3 regions of the Kineococcus gurbantunggutensis genome follow, and region 2 is predicted to be linked to each of the others. Evidence: riboswitches for the same ligand, from Rfam matches in the RefSeq annotation. Region 2 holds a riboswitch; each other region holds the start of a gene.
The links. Region 2 has a riboswitch for S-adenosylmethionine ahead of ACRYR7_RS07075 (class I SAM-dependent methyltransferase). Riboswitches for the same ligand answer to the same signal wherever they lie in the genome.
Positions count from the first base shown of each region.

Region 1: another riboswitch for S-adenosylmethionine. It lies ahead of ACRYR7_RS15355 (rhodanese-like domain-containing protein); the one in region 2 lies ahead of ACRYR7_RS07075 (class I SAM-dependent methyltransferase).
Region 3: another riboswitch for S-adenosylmethionine. It lies ahead of ACRYR7_RS17010 (methylenetetrahydrofolate reductase); the one in region 2 lies ahead of ACRYR7_RS07075 (class I SAM-dependent methyltransferase).

Region 1 is NZ_JBJLSG010000082.1:11,776-17,132, reverse strand. Features, by position in the region: gene ACRYR7_RS15380 (HTTM domain-containing protein) at 1-21, shown strand, start outside; gene ACRYR7_RS15375 (DUF4236 domain-containing protein) at 28-201, shown strand; tRNA gene ACRYR7_RS15370 (tRNA-Ile) at 576-649, opposite strand; gene ACRYR7_RS15365 (cobalamin-independent methionine synthase II family protein) at 744-1,973, opposite strand; gene ACRYR7_RS15360 (O-succinylhomoserine sulfhydrylase) at 2,004-3,218, opposite strand; gene ACRYR7_RS15355 (rhodanese-like domain-containing protein) at 3,203-3,622, opposite strand; SAM riboswitch class I at 3,628-3,714, opposite strand; SAM riboswitch class IV at 3,883-3,997, shown strand; gene ACRYR7_RS15350 (aminotransferase class V-fold PLP-dependent enzyme) at 4,040-5,357, shown strand, end outside.
Region 2 is NZ_JBJLSG010000025.1:36,326-41,682, forward strand. Features, by position in the region: gene ACRYR7_RS07065 (ROK family protein) at 1-284, shown strand, start outside; gene ACRYR7_RS07070 (FAD/NAD(P)-binding protein) at 468-2,534, shown strand; gene ACRYR7_RS07075 (class I SAM-dependent methyltransferase) at 2,470-3,309, opposite strand; SAM riboswitch class I at 3,319-3,405, opposite strand; gene sufU (Fe-S cluster assembly sulfur transfer protein SufU) at 3,457-3,957, opposite strand; gene ACRYR7_RS07085 (DUF1684 domain-containing protein) at 3,969-4,805, opposite strand; gene ACRYR7_RS07090 (NtaA/DmoA family FMN-dependent monooxygenase) at 4,802-5,357, opposite strand, start outside.
Region 3 is NZ_JBJLSG010000099.1:3,565-8,921, reverse strand. Features, by position in the region: gene ACRYR7_RS17025 (nitrite/sulfite reductase) at 1-1,237, opposite strand, end outside; SAM riboswitch class IV at 1,555-1,670, shown strand; gene ACRYR7_RS17020 (sulfite exporter TauE/SafE family protein) at 1,704-2,654, shown strand; gene fdxA (ferredoxin) at 2,651-2,977, shown strand; SAM riboswitch class I at 2,996-3,089, shown strand; gene ACRYR7_RS17010 (methylenetetrahydrofolate reductase) at 3,202-4,209, shown strand; gene metE (5-methyltetrahydropteroyltriglutamate--homocysteine S-methyltransferase) at 4,206-5,357, shown strand, end outside.

The DNA of each region.
Region 1 (5,357 bases), on a different contig from region 2:
GCCGCCCGCGGGGGCCGTTGAGCGCGCATGGGCCTGATCTTCCGCCGCTCCAAGGACCTCGGCCGCGGCGTGCGGCTGAACGCCTCGAACCGCGGCGTCAGCTTCTCCAAGCGCTTCGGGCGCACGACGGTCGACTCGCGCGGGCGGTTCTCGGTGCGCCTGTTCAAGGGCCTGACCTGGCACGGCAGGCTCTGGAAGTAGGGCGGCGCTGCACCGGGCGGGTGAGCCGCGGCGCCCGGTCGGGTGAGGGTCACCGCCCGAGCGGGTGAGGTGCGCTCCGGGCGGGCGGGCCGCGCACCGATGTGGTTGAACGTGACACGACACGATGCGCTGACCCGGTGGTGGGCCGACCTCGACGACGCCGGCCGGGACGCGGCCCTGCTGCTCGAACCGGGACGGCGCCTGCCCGGCCCGCTGGCCGACGGCCTGCGCCGGCACGGGGTGCCGGTGCCCTCCGTCTCGGTCGCCTGGGACGTCGACGGGCGCCAGGAGGTCTCCACCGTCCACGTCCAGCCGCGCGAGGTCGCCGACTTCCTCACCGGGGTGCGCCGGGACGGCGCGCGTCCCGGCGCCGGTGGGGCGGGTGGGGCTCGAACCCACGACCGAGGAATTATGAGTTCCCTGCTCTGACCGACTGAGCTACCGCCCCCGGGCCCGCGAGCCTACCCGCCCCGCGGGCCGGCGCACCGCCCGCACCCCGGCGGCGGGGCGCGGGCGGTGCGGGCGGCGCGGGTGGTGCGGGCTCAGCGGGAGAGGCGCTCGCCCGCCAGGCGCGCGCCCTCGGCGAGGGCGGCGAGCTTGGCGGTGGCGATCTGCGGGTGGATGCGCCCGCCGAGGCCGCAGTCGGTGGAGGCGACGACGTTCTCGGCGCCGACGACGGAGGCGAACCGCTCGATGCGGTCGGCGACGAGCTCGGGGTGCTCCACGACGTTCGTGGCGTGGCTGACGACGCCGGGCACGATCTTCTTGCCGGCCGGCAGCTGCACGTCCCGCCACACCTTCCACTCGTGCTCGTGACGCACGTTGGCGGCCTCGAACGAGTAGGAGCCGGCGTCGATCTCCAGCATGAGGTCGGCGATGTGCTTGAACTCGACGTCCGTGGTGTGCGGGCCGTGCCAGCTGCCCCAGCACAGGTGGAAGCGGACCCGGTCGGTGGGCAGGCCGCGCAGCGCGTGGTTGAGCGCCTCCACGCGCACGCGGGTGAACGCGCGGTAGTCCTCGACGCTGGGCTCGGGGTTGATCTGGTCCCAGTTCTCCGCGATGGAGGGGTCGTCGACCTGCAGGGTCAGGCCGGCGTCGAGGACGGCGCGGTACTCCTCGCGCATGACCTCCGCCCACGCCCAGATGTGCTCCTCCTCGGTGGCGTAGTGGCGGTTGGAGATCCGCGCGCCGCTGCCGGGCGAGAGGGAGGTGATGAAACCGCGGCTGCGCTCCAGGCCGGCGGCCTCCAGGCCGGCGACGAGGTTGGCGACGTCGGAGGCGATGGCCTCCTGGCCGACGTAGCGCAGCGGGCCGGTGGTGGCGGGGAACGCGGTGGCGGTCTTGCCGGTGGAGATTCCCGAGGCGGGGTCGGTGTAGGCGTCGTGGAACAGCTGCCAGTCGCGCCGGTCCGGGAAGCTCGTCAGCCGCACCCGGCCGGGCTCGGAGCGCACGGTGGGCTGGCTGAAGATGTCCTCGCCGGTGACCTCCAGGCCGGCCACGCGCTGGAAGGAGTACGACCACCAGGCGCCGTAGTCGACGGCGCTGCTCATGGCCTTGCCGTACTCGCCGTCGCCGACGATCGTGATGCCCAGGTCGTGCTGGCGCTGCACGAGGTCGACGACGGCCTCGGTGAGCAGCTTGTCGAAGTCGGGGGTGCGCTTCAGGGTCAGGCCGTCCTCGGCGAGCTCGCGGGCCTCGTTGGCGGCGATGAGCTCGGGCGTGCGGGGCAGGCTGCCGGCGTGGCTGACCTCGATGCGTCGGGGGGTGCTCACGGGTGCTCCGTTCGTGGGGTGGTGGCTCGCTCAGCGCCGCAGGGCGCGGTCGAGGTCGTCGAGCAGGTCGTCGGGGTCCTCCAGGCCCACCGACAGGCGCAGCACGGCGTCGGACAGGCCGATGGCCGCGCGGCCCTGCTCGCCGAGGCGGCGGTGGGTCGTGGTGGCGGGGTGGGTGGCCAGCGACTTGGCGTCGCCGAGGTTGTTGGAGATGTCGATCACGCCGAGGCGGTCGAGCACCTCGAAGGCGCGCTCCTTGCCGCGGCCGTCGGGCGCGTCGAGCTCGAACGTGACGACGGTGCCGCCGAGCTCCATCTGCCGCTTGGCCAGTTCCGCCTGCGGGTGCGAGGGCAGCATCGGGTAGCGCACCCAGCGCACGCCCGCGGCGTCCTCCAGGTGCTCGGCGATGCGCAGGGCGGTGGCCGCGGAGTGCCGCACGCGCAGGCCGAGGGTCTCCAGGCCCTTCGCGAGCGTCCAGGCGTTGAACGGGCTGAGGGTGGGCCCGGTGTGCCGGGTCAGCTCGCGGAACCGGCCGTCGACGAACTCCGACGTGCCCAGCACCGCGCCGCCCATGACGCGGCCCTGCCCGTCGATGTGCTTGGTCGCGGAGTACACGACGACGTCGGCGCCGAACGCCAGCGGCCGCTGGCCGACGGGGCTGGCGAAGGCGTTGTCGACCACGACCGTCGCACCGGCCGCGTGCGCGAGCTGCGCGACGGCCTCGATGTCGACGAGGGTCTGCATGGGGTTCGCGGGGGTCTCGAAGAACACCGCCTGCGCGGGGGTGGACAGGGCCCGCTCCCACTGCGAGAGGTCCTCGCCGTCGACGAACTCCGTGCTCACGCCCCAGCGGGGCAGGATCTCGTCGAGGATCACGTAGCAGGAGCCGAACAGGCTGCGGGCGGCCACGACGCGGTCGCCCGCGCCGAGCAGGGCGGCCAGGGCGTAGAACACCGCGGACATGCCGCTGGCCAGGCCGTAGCAGGCCTCCGCCCCCTCGAGCAGGCGCAGCCGCTCGGTGAACACCGACACCGTCGGGTTGCCGTAGCGGGAGTAGACGTAGCGGTCGACCTCGCCGGTGAACGCGGCCTCGGCGTCGGCGGCGGAACCGTAGACGTACCCCGACGTCAGGTACATCGCCTCGGACGTCTCCTCGAAACCCGAGCGCGCCATCCCGCCGCGCACGGCGGTGGTGTCGGGCCGCCAGGGGCGGGGGGTGCTCTCCTCGTTCACGACTGCCTCCACGGCAGGCCCTCGGCGCGCCAGCCGGCGCCGCCGCGGTGCCCGTGCTCGTCCAGGTCGCCCTCGAAACCGTTCAGGACGTTGTAGCTGGGGGTGATGCCGGCGGCCGTGGCGGCCTCGGCCGCGGCGACCGAGCGCTTGCCGGAGCGGCACAGGAACACCACCGGGCCGCGGCGGCCAGCGGTGATCCCCGCGCGCTCCAGCTCGGCGAGGAACCGCGCCCCGGGGGCGGCGGGGTCCTCGGGCGCCCAGGAGGCGAACACCGGTCCCCTGCCGGTGCCCGCGGTGTCCGGGACCCCGACCCAGGTCCACTCCGCCTCGGTGCGGACGTCGACCAGGACCGCCTCGCCGTCCTCGTGCAGCAGGTCGAACGCCTCGCGCGGAGCGAGGTCGCCGGCGTAGCTCACGTGCCCTCCCATCGGTCCCGGCATGAGCACCCTCCCGTAGGGGGTTGCTGCGGCGTCGTCGAGCCAGGTCTCTCGGCCGCTCTGGATGGTCCTGCCAGCGTAGGGCATGCCCGGCCGTGCCCGGGCGCCGTCGGCACCGGCGGGCCCGTCCGGGGCGCCTCCCGCCCGCACGGGCCCGCGCCCGCCCCCGGTGCGCCGCCGCGGTGCCGACGCGGTGCCGACGTTGCCAGGCGGGGCGCGCCCGTGGCACGCTCCGGGCAGGTCATGAGCGCCAGCGCGAAGCCCCGGCTCGCTGGCCGGCAACCCTCCTCACGCGGCGGGGTGCCCCGGGTGACGACCTGGCCGGTGCCGAGGTGGCGCCGGCAAGCGCGGACCCGCGGGCACCGTCCGGCGGGTCCCCTCCCCGAGGAGGCCCTCGTGCCCACGCCCACGCTCCCCGCCCCCCGCTGCGCGCCCGCGCTCGCCCCGCTGCTGCCCGTCGTCGGCGCCGCCACCCGCGTGCCGCTGGCCACCGGCGGGGAGGCGGTCTACGCCAACCTCGACAACGCCGCCAGCGCGCCCGCGCTGGCGGCGGTGGCCGAGCACGTGGCGCGGGTGCTGCCGCACTACGCCAGCGTCCACCGCGGCGCGGGCTACCTCTCGCGGGTGTCCACGGAGCTGTTCGAGTCCGCGCGCGGCGCGGTGGGGCGCTTCGTCGGGGCGCGGCAGGACGACGCGGTCGTCTTCACCCGCAGCACCACGGACGCCCTGGACCTGCTCTCGCGCGCCGTGCCCGCCGGCGGGCGCGTGCTGGTGGCGGACGTGGAGCACCACGCGAACCTGCTGCCCTGGCAGCGCTCGGCGCGCACGACGGTGGTGCCCGGCGGCCCGGACGCGGCCGGCACAGCGGCGGCGCTGGAGGCGGAGCTGGCCGGCGGCGGCTACGCGCTGCTGGCGGTGACGGGCGCCTCCAACGTCACCGGCGAGGTGCTGCCGCTGCGGCGCCTGGCGCGCGCCGCGCACGCCGCCGGCGCCCGCATCGCCGTGGACGGCGCCCAGCTCGTGCCGCACCGGCGGGTGGACCTGGCCGGCGACGACCTGGACTGGATCGCCTTCTCCGGGCACAAGCTCTACGCGCCCTTCGGCGCCGGGGCGCTGGTCGGGCGGCGGGACTGGCTGGACGCGGCCGAGCCGTACCTGGCCGGCGGCGGCGCGACGCTGGAGGTCGGGACCGGGGGCGTGCGCTGGGCCAGCGGCCCGGAGCGCCACGAGGCCGGCTCCCCCAACGTGCTCGGCGCGGCGGCCCTGGCGCGCGCGTGCACCGCGCTGGCCGCGCTGCCCCCCGGCGCGCTGGAGGAGCACGAGGCGGCGCTGCGCGAGCGCCTGCTCGACGGGCTCGCCGCGCTGGAGGGCGTGCGGGTGGTGCGCCCGGACGCCGAGGACGCCGTGGGGGTCGTCACGTTCACCGTGGAGGGGCACCCGTCCTCGCAGGTCGCGGCGTACCTGTCGGCCGAGCACGGCATCGGCGTGCGCGACGGGCGCTTCTGCGCGCACCGGTTCGCGGACTCCCTGGGGCTGTCCTCCGGCGCGCTGCGCGCCAGCACCGGCGTGGGGACCGGATCGGCGGACGTGGACCGGCTCCTGGCGGCGCTGCGGCGGTTCCTCACCGCCGGGCCCGAGCTGCGCTACGCGGTGGTCGACGGCTCCTGGGGCCCGGTGGGCGACCCGCGGCCCGACCCGGCGGGTTTCCTCGGCG
Region 2 (5,357 bases):
GCGAGCCGCTGGCCCGGCGCGTCGTGGACGACTCCGCCCGCGCGCTGGGCGTCCTGGTGGCCGCCGTGGGCAACCTGACGATGCCGCAGAAGGTCCTGGTCTCCGGGGAGAACGCCCGGCTGGCCGAGGTGGGCGCCGCGGCGCTGCGGGCGGGCGTCGCCGCGCACCGCAGCCCGCACGCCTCCTCCCTCGACGTGCACGTGCAGCACACCGGCTTCGCCGAGTGGGCGCGCGGGGCGGCGGTCACGGCGATCCGCACGTTCGTGCTCGGGGACCGCCGCTGACGCCCCGCGCGGCGCGCCGTCCGCCCGTACCCTGGTGCGGTGAGGACGCGCGGGGCGACGAACGGGCTGCTGGTGCGGCGCCGCCACGTCGACCTGTGCCGCACGCACGCCGCCACCTGTCCCGCCTGACGCCGCCCCGCCCCCGCCGCCGGGGGCCCGCAGCCGTCAGGGAAGGACCCCGCCGTGTCCCGCACGTCCCCCGCCCCCCTCGTCCCCTCCGCCCGCGCACCGCTGCCCGGCTCCCCCGCGGACCCCGCCGGTCCCGCGGACCCCGCCGACGCGGTGGTGCTGTGCCTGGTCGGCGCCGGCCCGCGCGCCCTGGGGGTGCTCGACCGCCTCGGCGCGCACGCGGCCGGGTCGGGCCGGCCCCTCGTCGTGCACGTGGTGGACCCGCACCCGCCGGGCTCGGGGCGGGTGTGGCGCCCGGGCCAGCACCACCTGCTGTGGGCGAACTCGCGCGCCGCGGACGTCACCGTGCTGCCCGACGGCACCTCGACGGTCGCCGCCCCCGTGCGCACCGGGCCCTCGCTGCACGCCTGGGTCGAGGCGCACCGCGCGGAGCTGGTGGCGCAGCTGCGCGCGGCCGGCGAGCACGGCCTGGCCGCGGAGGCCGGCGCGCTCGCGGCGGGCAGCTTCCCCTCGCGGGCGCTGACCGGGCGCTACCTCGTGGCCGCCTGGCGGCACGTGCTGGCCGGCCTGCCCGCGGGCGTGCGGGTGCGGGTGCACGCCGACCGGGTCGTGGACCTGGCCGACGACGGGGGCGCCGGGGAGGCCGGCCCGGGGCGCCAGCGGGTGCGGCTGGCCGGGGGCGCGGCGCTGGAGGTGGACGCGGTGCTGCTGGCGCAGGGGCACCCCGACGTGCTGCCCGGCCCGCGCGAGCGGGAGCTGGCCGCGTTCGCCGACCGGCACGGGCTGGGCTACGTCGCCCCCGCCTACACCGGCGACCTCGGCCTGGAGGACGACCTCGTGGCGGTGCGCCCCGGCGAGGACGTCGTGGTGGCCGGGATGGGCCTGGCGTTCGTGGACCTGGTGGTGCTGCTCACCGAGGGCCGCGGCGGCCGGTACGAGCAGGGCCCCGGCGGGGAGCTGGTCTACCGGCCCAGCGGGGCCGAGCCCGTCCTGCACGTCGGCTCCCGGCGCGGGGTGCCCTACCGCTCGAAGATCACCTACGAGCTCGCCCGGCGCCCGGCGCTGCCGCGGTTCTGCACCGTCGCCGCGGCCGAGGAGCTGGCCGCGCGCCGCGGCGGCCCGCTGCGGCTGCGGCGGGACGTGTGGCCGCTGATCGCCAAGGAGCTCGCCGGCGCGCACTACGGGGAGCTGTTCGCCGGGCACCCGCAGCGCACCCGGGTGCCCGCGCGGGAGTTCGACGCCCGGTTCGCGGCCGCGCCGTGGGGTTCGGCGGAGCTGGACGCGCTCGTGGAGGAGGCGGTGCCCGACCCCGCCGACCGCCTGGACCTGGCGCGCCTGGACCGGCCGCTGGCCGGGTGGTCCTCGCCCACCGCGCGGGGCGTGCACGAGCGGGTGCGCGCCCACGTCGCCGCCGACGTCGCCCGCCGCGGCGACCCCGCGCACAGCGCCGACGCGGCGGTGTTCAGCGCGCTGCTGTCCTGCTACGGCGTCGTCGCGGCGCTGGCCGCGCGCGGCCTGCTCGACGCGCGCTCCACCGCGTTGGAGGTGGACGGCTGGTGGCACGGGTTCTTCAGCTGCGTGGCCTCCGGCCCGCCGCCGCAGCGGCTGCGCCAGCTGCTCGCGCTGGCCGACGCCGGGGTGGTGCGCTTCCTCGGCGGGGACCTGCGCGTGCAGCCCGACGAGGCGGCGCAGGCGTGGACGGCGGTGGGCGGCAACGGGCCGGTGCACCTCGCCGCGCGCGTGCTGATCGACGCCCGGCTGCCCTCCCCCAGCGTTCGGGACGCCGCGGACCCGTTGCTGCGCAACCTGTCCGCGCGCGGCGAGGCGGTGGAGCGGGAGTTCCGCGACGAGGGCGGGGAGGTGTTCACCGGCGGGCGCCTGGCGGTGGACGAGGACGGGCGGGTGCAGCGCGCCGACGGCACCGCGCACCCGCGCCGGTTCGCGGCGGGGCCGTGGGTGGCCGGCGGCGGGTGGGCGCCGGCGTTCCCGCGCCCGGGCCTGGACGCGGGGTTCTTCCGGCTCAACGACGCGCTGGCCGCCTCGCTGCTGGCGGCGGTCAGCGCCGGCGCGCCAGCAGGTGCCAGTAGCGCGCCGTCCGGCGGAACCCGTCGCGCCGGCTGAGCTCGACCTCCAGCTCCTCCAGGTCGGCCACGGAGCGCTCGTCGGCCCGGCCGGCGTCCTCCAGCAGCGCGGTGACGGTCAGCACCCCGTGGCGCGCGACGACCTCGCCGCCGGCCGCGGCGACGGCCCGCTCGACCGCGTCCGGCTCCAGGCGCAGCACCGAGCTGCCGGTGCCCGGGTCCGCGCCGCGCTCGGCGTCGAGCAGGACCCACGCCTGCGCCGGGCCCTCGCGCAGCGCGGCGGTCAGCACGTCCGCGGCCGGGTTGGGCGCCAGCAGCGACAGCAGCCCGCCCGGGCGCAGGGAGGAGGTCAGCGTGGCCACGTCCGCGGCGACCTGGGCGGTGCTGCCGCGGTGCTGGAGCACGTCGTGGCACAGCACCACGTCGAAGGAGCCCGAGCCGCCGGCGCGGTGCCGGGTCAGCGCGGCCAGCGCGCTGAGGTCCTCCAGGCCGGCGGCGACGGTGTGCAGGCGCTCGGCGACCCCGGCGGCGGTGGCGGCGGCGCGGGCCGCGCCCAGCACGTCCGCGGAGGTGTCCAGGACGGTGACCGCGTGCCCGGCCAGCGCGAGCTGCAGCGCGTCGCGGCCGTCACCGCCGCCGGCGTCGAGCACGCGCAGCGGCGCGGGCCCCAGCTCCTCCAGCGCCCCGCGCAGCAGGGCCGCCACGACGCGGTAGCGCAGGCGGCCCCACGGGGACTGCTGCCAGGTGGACCAGGCGGCGGCCTCGCGGCGCTCGGCCTCGGTCGGTCCGCCCCCGGCGGGCGCGGTGGTGCTCACGGTGGTGCCTCCCCATCGGTCCTGGCGTGAGCACCCTCCACGAGGGGGTTGCTGCGACGTCCTCGAGCCAGGTCTCTCGGTCGCTCTGGATGGTCCGGGCAGCCTACGCCAGGCGCGGCGGGGGCGGGGCGCCCCGCGGGCCGGGCCTCAGGGGGCGCGGTCGGCCTCAGGGGCGGGGTCGGGAGCGGGGTCGGCGTCGGGGCCGGGCGCGCGCAGCAGCGCGTCGGCCAGCGCCGACCAGGCCAGCAGCGCGCACTTCACGCGCGCCGGGTAGCGCGCGGCGCCGGCCAGCGCCACGCCGTCGCCGATCACGTCCTCGTCGCCGGGGTCCTCCCCGCGGCTGGTGAGCATCCGGTGCACCGCCCGCCGCGCGTCCTCCACCTGCGCGACGGGCCGGCCCACGACCAGGTCGTGCAGCACGGAGGCGGAGGCGCGGCTGATCGAGCAGCCCTCCGCCTCGTAGGAGACGTCGCGCACCACGGCGCCACCGGGGTCGCCCCCCGGACCGGGCGCGAGGTCGACGCGCAGGGTCACCTCGTCCCCGCACACGGGGTTCACGTGGTGCACCTGCACGGCGAAGGGCGTGCGCAGGCCCGCCCCGTGCGGGGACCCGGCGTGCTCCAGGAGGAGCTGCCGGTGCAGGTCCACCGGTGCCCCCCTCAGGCCCGCGGGGCGCGCTCGCCGGCCTCGACGGCGACCTCGAGCCGGTTGCCGGCCGGGGGCAGCGGGCAGGTGGCGTGCTCGGTGAACGCGCACGGCAGGTTCTGCGCGCGGTTCAGGTCCAGCACCAGGGCGCCGTCGGGCCCGGGGGCGGCCACCGTCAGCGAGCGGGCCGTGGCGGAGGTGCTCACGCCGCTGGTGAGGTCGGTGAACAGCAGCTGCAGGCCCTCGCCCGAGCGCAGCGCCAGCAGGGAGCGCTCCACGCCGTCGGGCGTGGTGAAGGTCACCCGCCCGGCCGCGGTGCGCGCCTGGCTCAGCCCGGCCACGACCGACCCGACGACCACCTCGTCCTCGTCCGCCTCCAGGCGCGCGGGCAGCACCCAGCGCTCGTCGAAGCCGAACACCGGCACCCCGGAGAACCCCGCCAGCACCGGCGAGCGCGGGTCGCGCACCCGCAGCCCGGCGTTCCCGCTGCGGCGCAGCACCTCCACGTGCCGCTCCCCCGTCACCACGGTCACGCCGGCGCCGTCGTCGACCGGGTGCAGGACGTGCTCGCCGGTCAGCGGCGCGCCGTCCAGCAGCAGGCCGTCGACCTCCTGCGCGCGCACGTGCACGCCGTCCGCGGCGCTCCACCACCGCCCCGGCAGGTCGCCGGCGCGGGCGGGGGCGCCGCCCAGCCAGTGCAGCGCGGTCAGGCTCAGCCAGCCGTGCGGGTCGGAGAGCACCTCGGTGCGCCGGGCGCGCCAGGCGTCCCAGCCGCGGCGGGCGGCGGTGTCGCCGGTGCCGGCGGTGCCGGCGGTGCCGGCGGTGTCGGCGGGGGTGGTCGTGGTGCTCACGCGGTCTCCTCGGTGGCGGTGCTGCTGCGGTGCGGGTGGCGCAGGCCCAGGTGGTCGCGCAGGGTCTCACCGGTGTACCCGGTGCGGTAGGTGCCGCGCTCCTGCAGCAGCGGCACGACCCGGTCGACGAACTCGTCCAGGCCGGTGGGGGTCAGGGTGGGGATGAGGATGAAGCCGTCGCAGGCGTCGGCCTGCACGAACAGGTCGACCTCCTCGGCGACCTGCTGCGGGGTGCCGACGAACTGCGGGCGCGCGGAGACCTCCACGACGAGCTCGCGCACGCCCCAGCCGTTGGCGCGCGCCAGCTCCCGCCAGCGCCGGGCGGTGCCCACGCGGTCCTTGGCGTGCTGCACCCGCCCGCGGGTGGCGACCGCCTCGGGGTCGGGGTCCTGCGCCGGCAGCGGGCCGTCGGGGTCCAGGCCGGGCAGCTCCCGGCCCCACAGCTGCTCCACGAACGCCACCGCCTGCTCGGGGCCGACCTGCTGGAAGCGCACCTCGCGGGCCCGCTCGGCCGCCTCGGCCGGGGTGTCGCCGAGCACGAACGTGGCGCCG
Region 3 (5,357 bases), on a different contig from region 2:
GCTGCGGGTCGACGTCGAGCACCACGACCTTCTGGTGCGGGGTCAGCCGCACCCGGCGCGAGCCGGCCGCCTCGGCGGCGTCGGCGAGCGCGCGCAGCAGCGTGCCGCTCACCCGCCCGACGGTGGGGGCCAGGCCCACGTACAGGCGCCCGTCCTTCTGCTCGTGCACGCCCACGTGGTCCCCGCGCCCGGACGGCGCCGGCGGCGGCGGGCCGTCGGGCAGGGCCCGGCCCAGGTACTCCTCCTCCAGCACCCGCCGGAACCGCTCGGCGCCCCAGTCGGCCACCAGGTACTTCAGGCGGGCCTTGTTGCGCAGCCGGCGGTAGCCGTAGTCCCGGAAGATCCGCACGACCCCGTACCAGACCTCCGCGGCGTCCTCGGGCGCCACGAACGCCCCGAGCCGCTGCGCCAGGTGCGCGCTGGTGGACAGCCCGCCGCCGACCCACACGTCGTAGCCCGGGCCCAGCTCGGGGTGCACCACGCCCAGCAGGGAGATGTCGTTGATCTCGTGGACGACGTCCTGGCTGGGGTGGCCGGTGACCGCGGTCTTGAACTTGCGCGGCAGGTTCGCCAGCTCCGGGTCGCCGATGAACCGCTCGACGATCTCCTCGATCACCGGCGTGGGGTCGAGGACCTCGTCGCGGGCGATGCCGGCCACGGGGCTGCCGAGCACCACGCGGGGGGTGTCGCCGCAGGCCTCGGTGGTCTGCAGGCCCACGGCCTCCAGGCGCCGCCAGATCTCCGGGACGTCCTCCACGCGCACCCAGTGCAGCTGCACGTTCTGCCGGTCGGTGATGTCGGCGCTGTCGCGCCCGTACAGGGTGGACACCTCCGCCACGACCCGCAGCTGCTCGGTGGTCAGGGCGCCGCCGTCGATGCGCACGCGCAGCATGAAGAACTCGTCGGACAGCTCCTGCGCCGACAGCTGCGCGGTGCGCCCGCCGTCGATGCCGGGGCGGCGCTGCGTGTACAGGCCCCACCAGCGGAAGCGGCCGTTGAGGTCGTCCGGGTCGATGGAGGAGAAACCCCCCTTGGAGTACACCTGCTCGATCCGCTCGCGGACGTTCAGGCCGCCGTCGGCCGCCTTGAACTCCTCGTTGTGGTTCAGCGGCGTCGTGCCGTCCACGAGCCACTGGCCGTTGCCGCCGGCGCGGGCGGGCCGCGGGACGCGCCGGGGCGCGTCGGCGGCCGGCCGGGCGGCCTGCTCGGTGGGGGTGGGCGCGGCGTCGGGTGTCATGGGACCTCACGGGGGAGAGGGGTTCTCCTCGCGAGGAGGACCCTCAGCTGGTGCGGCGGGGGGCGGGTGCGCAGCGGCAGCAGTAGGCGCTCTGCACCCTCATCAGGTCGACGTACCGGCGCGAGACGAGGCGCACGGCAGAGGGCTGGACCACGCGACCACGGTAGGGCACGCCGGGGCCTGCTCCAACACGATCCCCCGGACCCGTTCCCGGACCCGCCCCCGGACCGCGCACCCGGGCGCCGCGGCCGGCGGCCGGGGTGGTGTTCGCGCGGACGTGTTGACCCGGCGGCGTGCTCCCCCTTAACGTCGGGAGCGGTCACGAGTACCAGCGTCAAGCCCCGGCTCGCTGGTCGGCAACCCTCCATCTGCGGCGGGGTGCTCCGGGTGAGGACCTGGTCGTTCGCCACCCGGCGATCGGCAAGCGCGGACCCTGCGGGTCCACGGGCATCGGGACGGACCTCTCGTGCACAAGATCGTTCTGCTCGCCGTCGTCGGGCTGCTGGCCCAGCTCGTCGACGGCTCCCTGGGGATGGCCTACGGGGTCACCTCCACCAGCCTGCTGCTGCTCATCGGGGCCAACCCGGCGGCGGCCTCGGCGACCGTCCACCTTGCCGAGATCGGCACCACGCTGGCCTCCGGCACCGCGCACTGGCGCTTCGGCAACGTCGACTGGCGCGTCGTGGTGCGCGTGGGCGTGCCGGGCGCGGTGGGCGCCTTCGCCGGCGCGACGGTGCTCTCCTCGCTGCCCACGGACGTGGCGGCGCCGGTGATCAGCGTCCTGCTGCTCGTGCTGGGCGTGTACGTGCTGCTGCGCTCGGCGGTGGTGCGCTTCGACGAGCGCTCCCTGCACCGCCCGCTGCGCCGGCGCTTCCTGGCGCCGCTGGGCCTGTTCGCCGGGTTCGTCGACGCCACCGGCGGCGGCGGCTGGGGCCCCGTGGGCACCCCCGCGCTGCTGGCCTCGGGCCGGCTGGAACCGCGCAAGGTGGTCGGCTCGATCGACACCAGCGAGTTCCTCGTCGCGGTCGCCGCCAGCACCGGGTTCCTGGTGGGCCTGGGCTCGCAGGGCATCGCGTGGTCCTGGGTGCTGGCGCTGCTGGCCGGCGGCCTGGTCGCCGCCCCCGTCGCCGCCTGGCTGGTGCGCCACCTGCCCCCGCACGTGCTCGGCACCGCCGTGGGCGCGGTCATCGTCCTGACCAACGCGCGCACGCTGCTGCGCAGCGACGCGGTCGACGCCGCCGACCCGGTGCGCTGGGCGGTGTACGCGCTCGTCCTGGCCCTCGGGGCCGTGGCCGTGGCCCACTCGGTGCGCCGGCACCGCCGCCGCGTCGTCGTCCCCGGCCCCGCCGGCGAGCCCGCCGGTGAGCGCGCCGTGGCCGGCGCCGGCGAGGAGAACGAGAGGAGCACCGCCCCGTGACGTACGTCATCGCCCAGCCCTGCGTGGACGTCAAGGACAAGGCGTGCATCGAGGAGTGCCCCGTCGACTGCATCTACGAGGGCAAGCGCTCGCTGTACATCCACCCCGACGAGTGCGTGGACTGCGGGGCCTGCGAGCCGGTGTGCCCGGTGGAGGCCATCTACTACGAGGACGACGTGCCCGAGCAGTGGTCGGCGTTCACCGCGGCCAACGTGGAGTTCTTCGACACCGTCGGCTCGCCCGGCGGTGCGGCCAAGACGGGCCTGATCGAGGCCGACCACGCGGTGGTCAGCGCGCTGCCCCCGCAGGGCGAGGGCCGCTAGCGCACCACCCGCACCGCCACCCCATCCAGAGCGGCCGAGAGCCCTGGCTCGACGACGCCGCAGCAACCCCCCGCCGGCGCGGGCGCGGGTGCTAACGCCAGGTCGATGGAGTCGACGATGTCCAGCACCACCCCCCACCGCCCCCGGGTCCGCGCGGCGAACGCGGTGAGCACGGCGAGCGCAGTGAGCGCCGCGAGCGCGGGCCGCCGCCCGGGGGCCCGGCCGTGAGCGTCGGGCCCCTGGTGGCCGGCGCCGCGGGACGGCCGACGCTGAGCTTCGAGCTCTTCCCGCCGCGCAGCCCGGCCGCGCGCGACGCCCTGCACGGCACCGTCGAGCGCCTGGCCGCGACCGGCCCGGACTTCTTCTCCGTCACCCACGGCGCGGCCGGCACCACCCGCACCGCGGGCTGCGAGCTGCTGGCGCACCTGCGCCGGGAGACCCGCGCCGCGGCGGTGGCCCACCTGACGTGCGTGGGTTCCACCCGCCGCGGGGTCGTTGAGCTGGCCGAGGAGTTCTTCGCCGCCGGGGTGCGCGACGTGCTGGCGCTGCGCGGCGACCCGCCCGCCGGGTCCGCGGACTGGCGGGCGCCGGCCGACGCGGTGCGCCGCGCGTGCGACCTGGTGGAGCTGCTGCGGGTGGCCGACCGGCGCCACCGCCTGCGCGCCGGCGGCCGGGGGGGTGCCGCGGGCGGGGACGGCACCCCCCTGACGGTCGCGGTGGCGGCGTTCCCCTCCTCCCGGCGCGCCGGGGACCTGCAGGCCCTGCGCGCCAAGCAGGACGCCGGGGCCTCGTTCGCGATCACCCAGGTGTGCTACTCGGCGCGCGAGTACGCCGCCTTCACGGCCACCGCCCGCGCGGCGGGCATCACCCTGCCCCTGCTGCCGGGGATCATCCCCACCACCGACCCGGCGCGCCTGCTGCGCCTGGAGCAGCTGACCGGCGTGCCCGTGCCCCGCTCGCTGCTGGCGCTGCTGGAGTCCGCCGCCGAGCACGGCGACGCCGCGCGCGAGCGCGCCGGCACCCGCTACGGGCGGGCCCTGGCCCGCGACCTGCTGCACGCCGGCGCGCCCGGCCTGCACCTCTACACGTTCAACTCGGCGCCCGCGGCGCTGGACCTGCTCGAGGGAGCCCACCTCGGCGCCGGGACCCCGACGGTCCCGAGCTCGGCCGGACGGCCGCAGGCATCCGCGGTTCCCCACCACGCCGCCCTGGCGGCAGGAGGATCCCGATGAGCACCGAACCCCGTCCCGTCCCGCACCGGCACCTGCCCGCGACCGGCCCCGCGGGGGCCGACCCGGCCGCCGTCCCGGCCTGGTCCGCCACCGTCCTGGGCTACCCGCGCATCGGCCCGCGCCGGGAGACGAAGAAGGCGCTGGAGGCCCTGTGGGCCGGTCGCGCCGACGTCGCCGCCACCGAGCGGGCGCTGGCCGCCGTCCGCGGGCGCACCCTGCGCCGCCTGAACGACCTGGGCCTGCACGCCCACGACGCCTCCATCCCCTCGGCGTTCTCCGCCTACGACCACGTCCTGGACGCGGCGACCGCCCTGGGCGCGGTGCCCCCGCGCTTCGCCGACGTCGTCGGCGCCGACGGCCGGGTCGACCTGGCGGGCCTGTCGACGATCGCCCGCGGCCGCGGCACCGACGCGCCGCTGGAGATGACGAAGTGGTTCGACACGAACTACCACTACCTCGTCCCCGAGGTCGGCCCGGACACCGCCTTCCGCTTCGCCGACGACCGCGGCGTGCGGGAGTTCTCCGAGGCGCTGGCCGACGGCTTCCTCACCCGCCCGGTCGTCGTCGGCCCGGTGACGTTCCTGCTGCTGTCCAAGCCGGCCGACGGCAGCCCCGCCGGTTTCGCGCCGGTCCAGCGGCTGGCCGACCTGCTGCCCGCCTACCTGGACCTGCTCGCCGCGTACGCGGCCGCGGGAGCGGCGTGGGTGCAGCTGGACGAGCCGGCCCTGGTGAGCGACTCCGCCACCGCGGGCGTGGACGGGCTCGCGGACCTGGTGCGCACCGCCTACGGGACCCTGGCCGGTGCCCCGGGCCGGCCGCGCCTGCTGGTGGCCGCCCCCTACGGCGACCTGGGCGGGCTGCTGGAGCCGCTGGCCTCCACCGCCGTGGACGGCCTGGCCCTGGACCTGGTGCGCGGTGCCGCCCCGGCGCCGGCCGCCCTGGCGGGCCTGGCGGGCAAGACCGTCGTGGCCGGCGTCGTCGACGGGCGCAACGTGTGGCGCGCCGACCTCGCCCCGGCCCTGCGGACCCTGCAGGAGCTGCAGCCGGCGGCCGCCACCGTCGTGCCCTCCAGCTCCACCTCCCTGCTGCACGTGCCGCACGACGTCGCCGACGAGCCGGACCTGGACGCGCGCCTGAGGGGCTGGCTG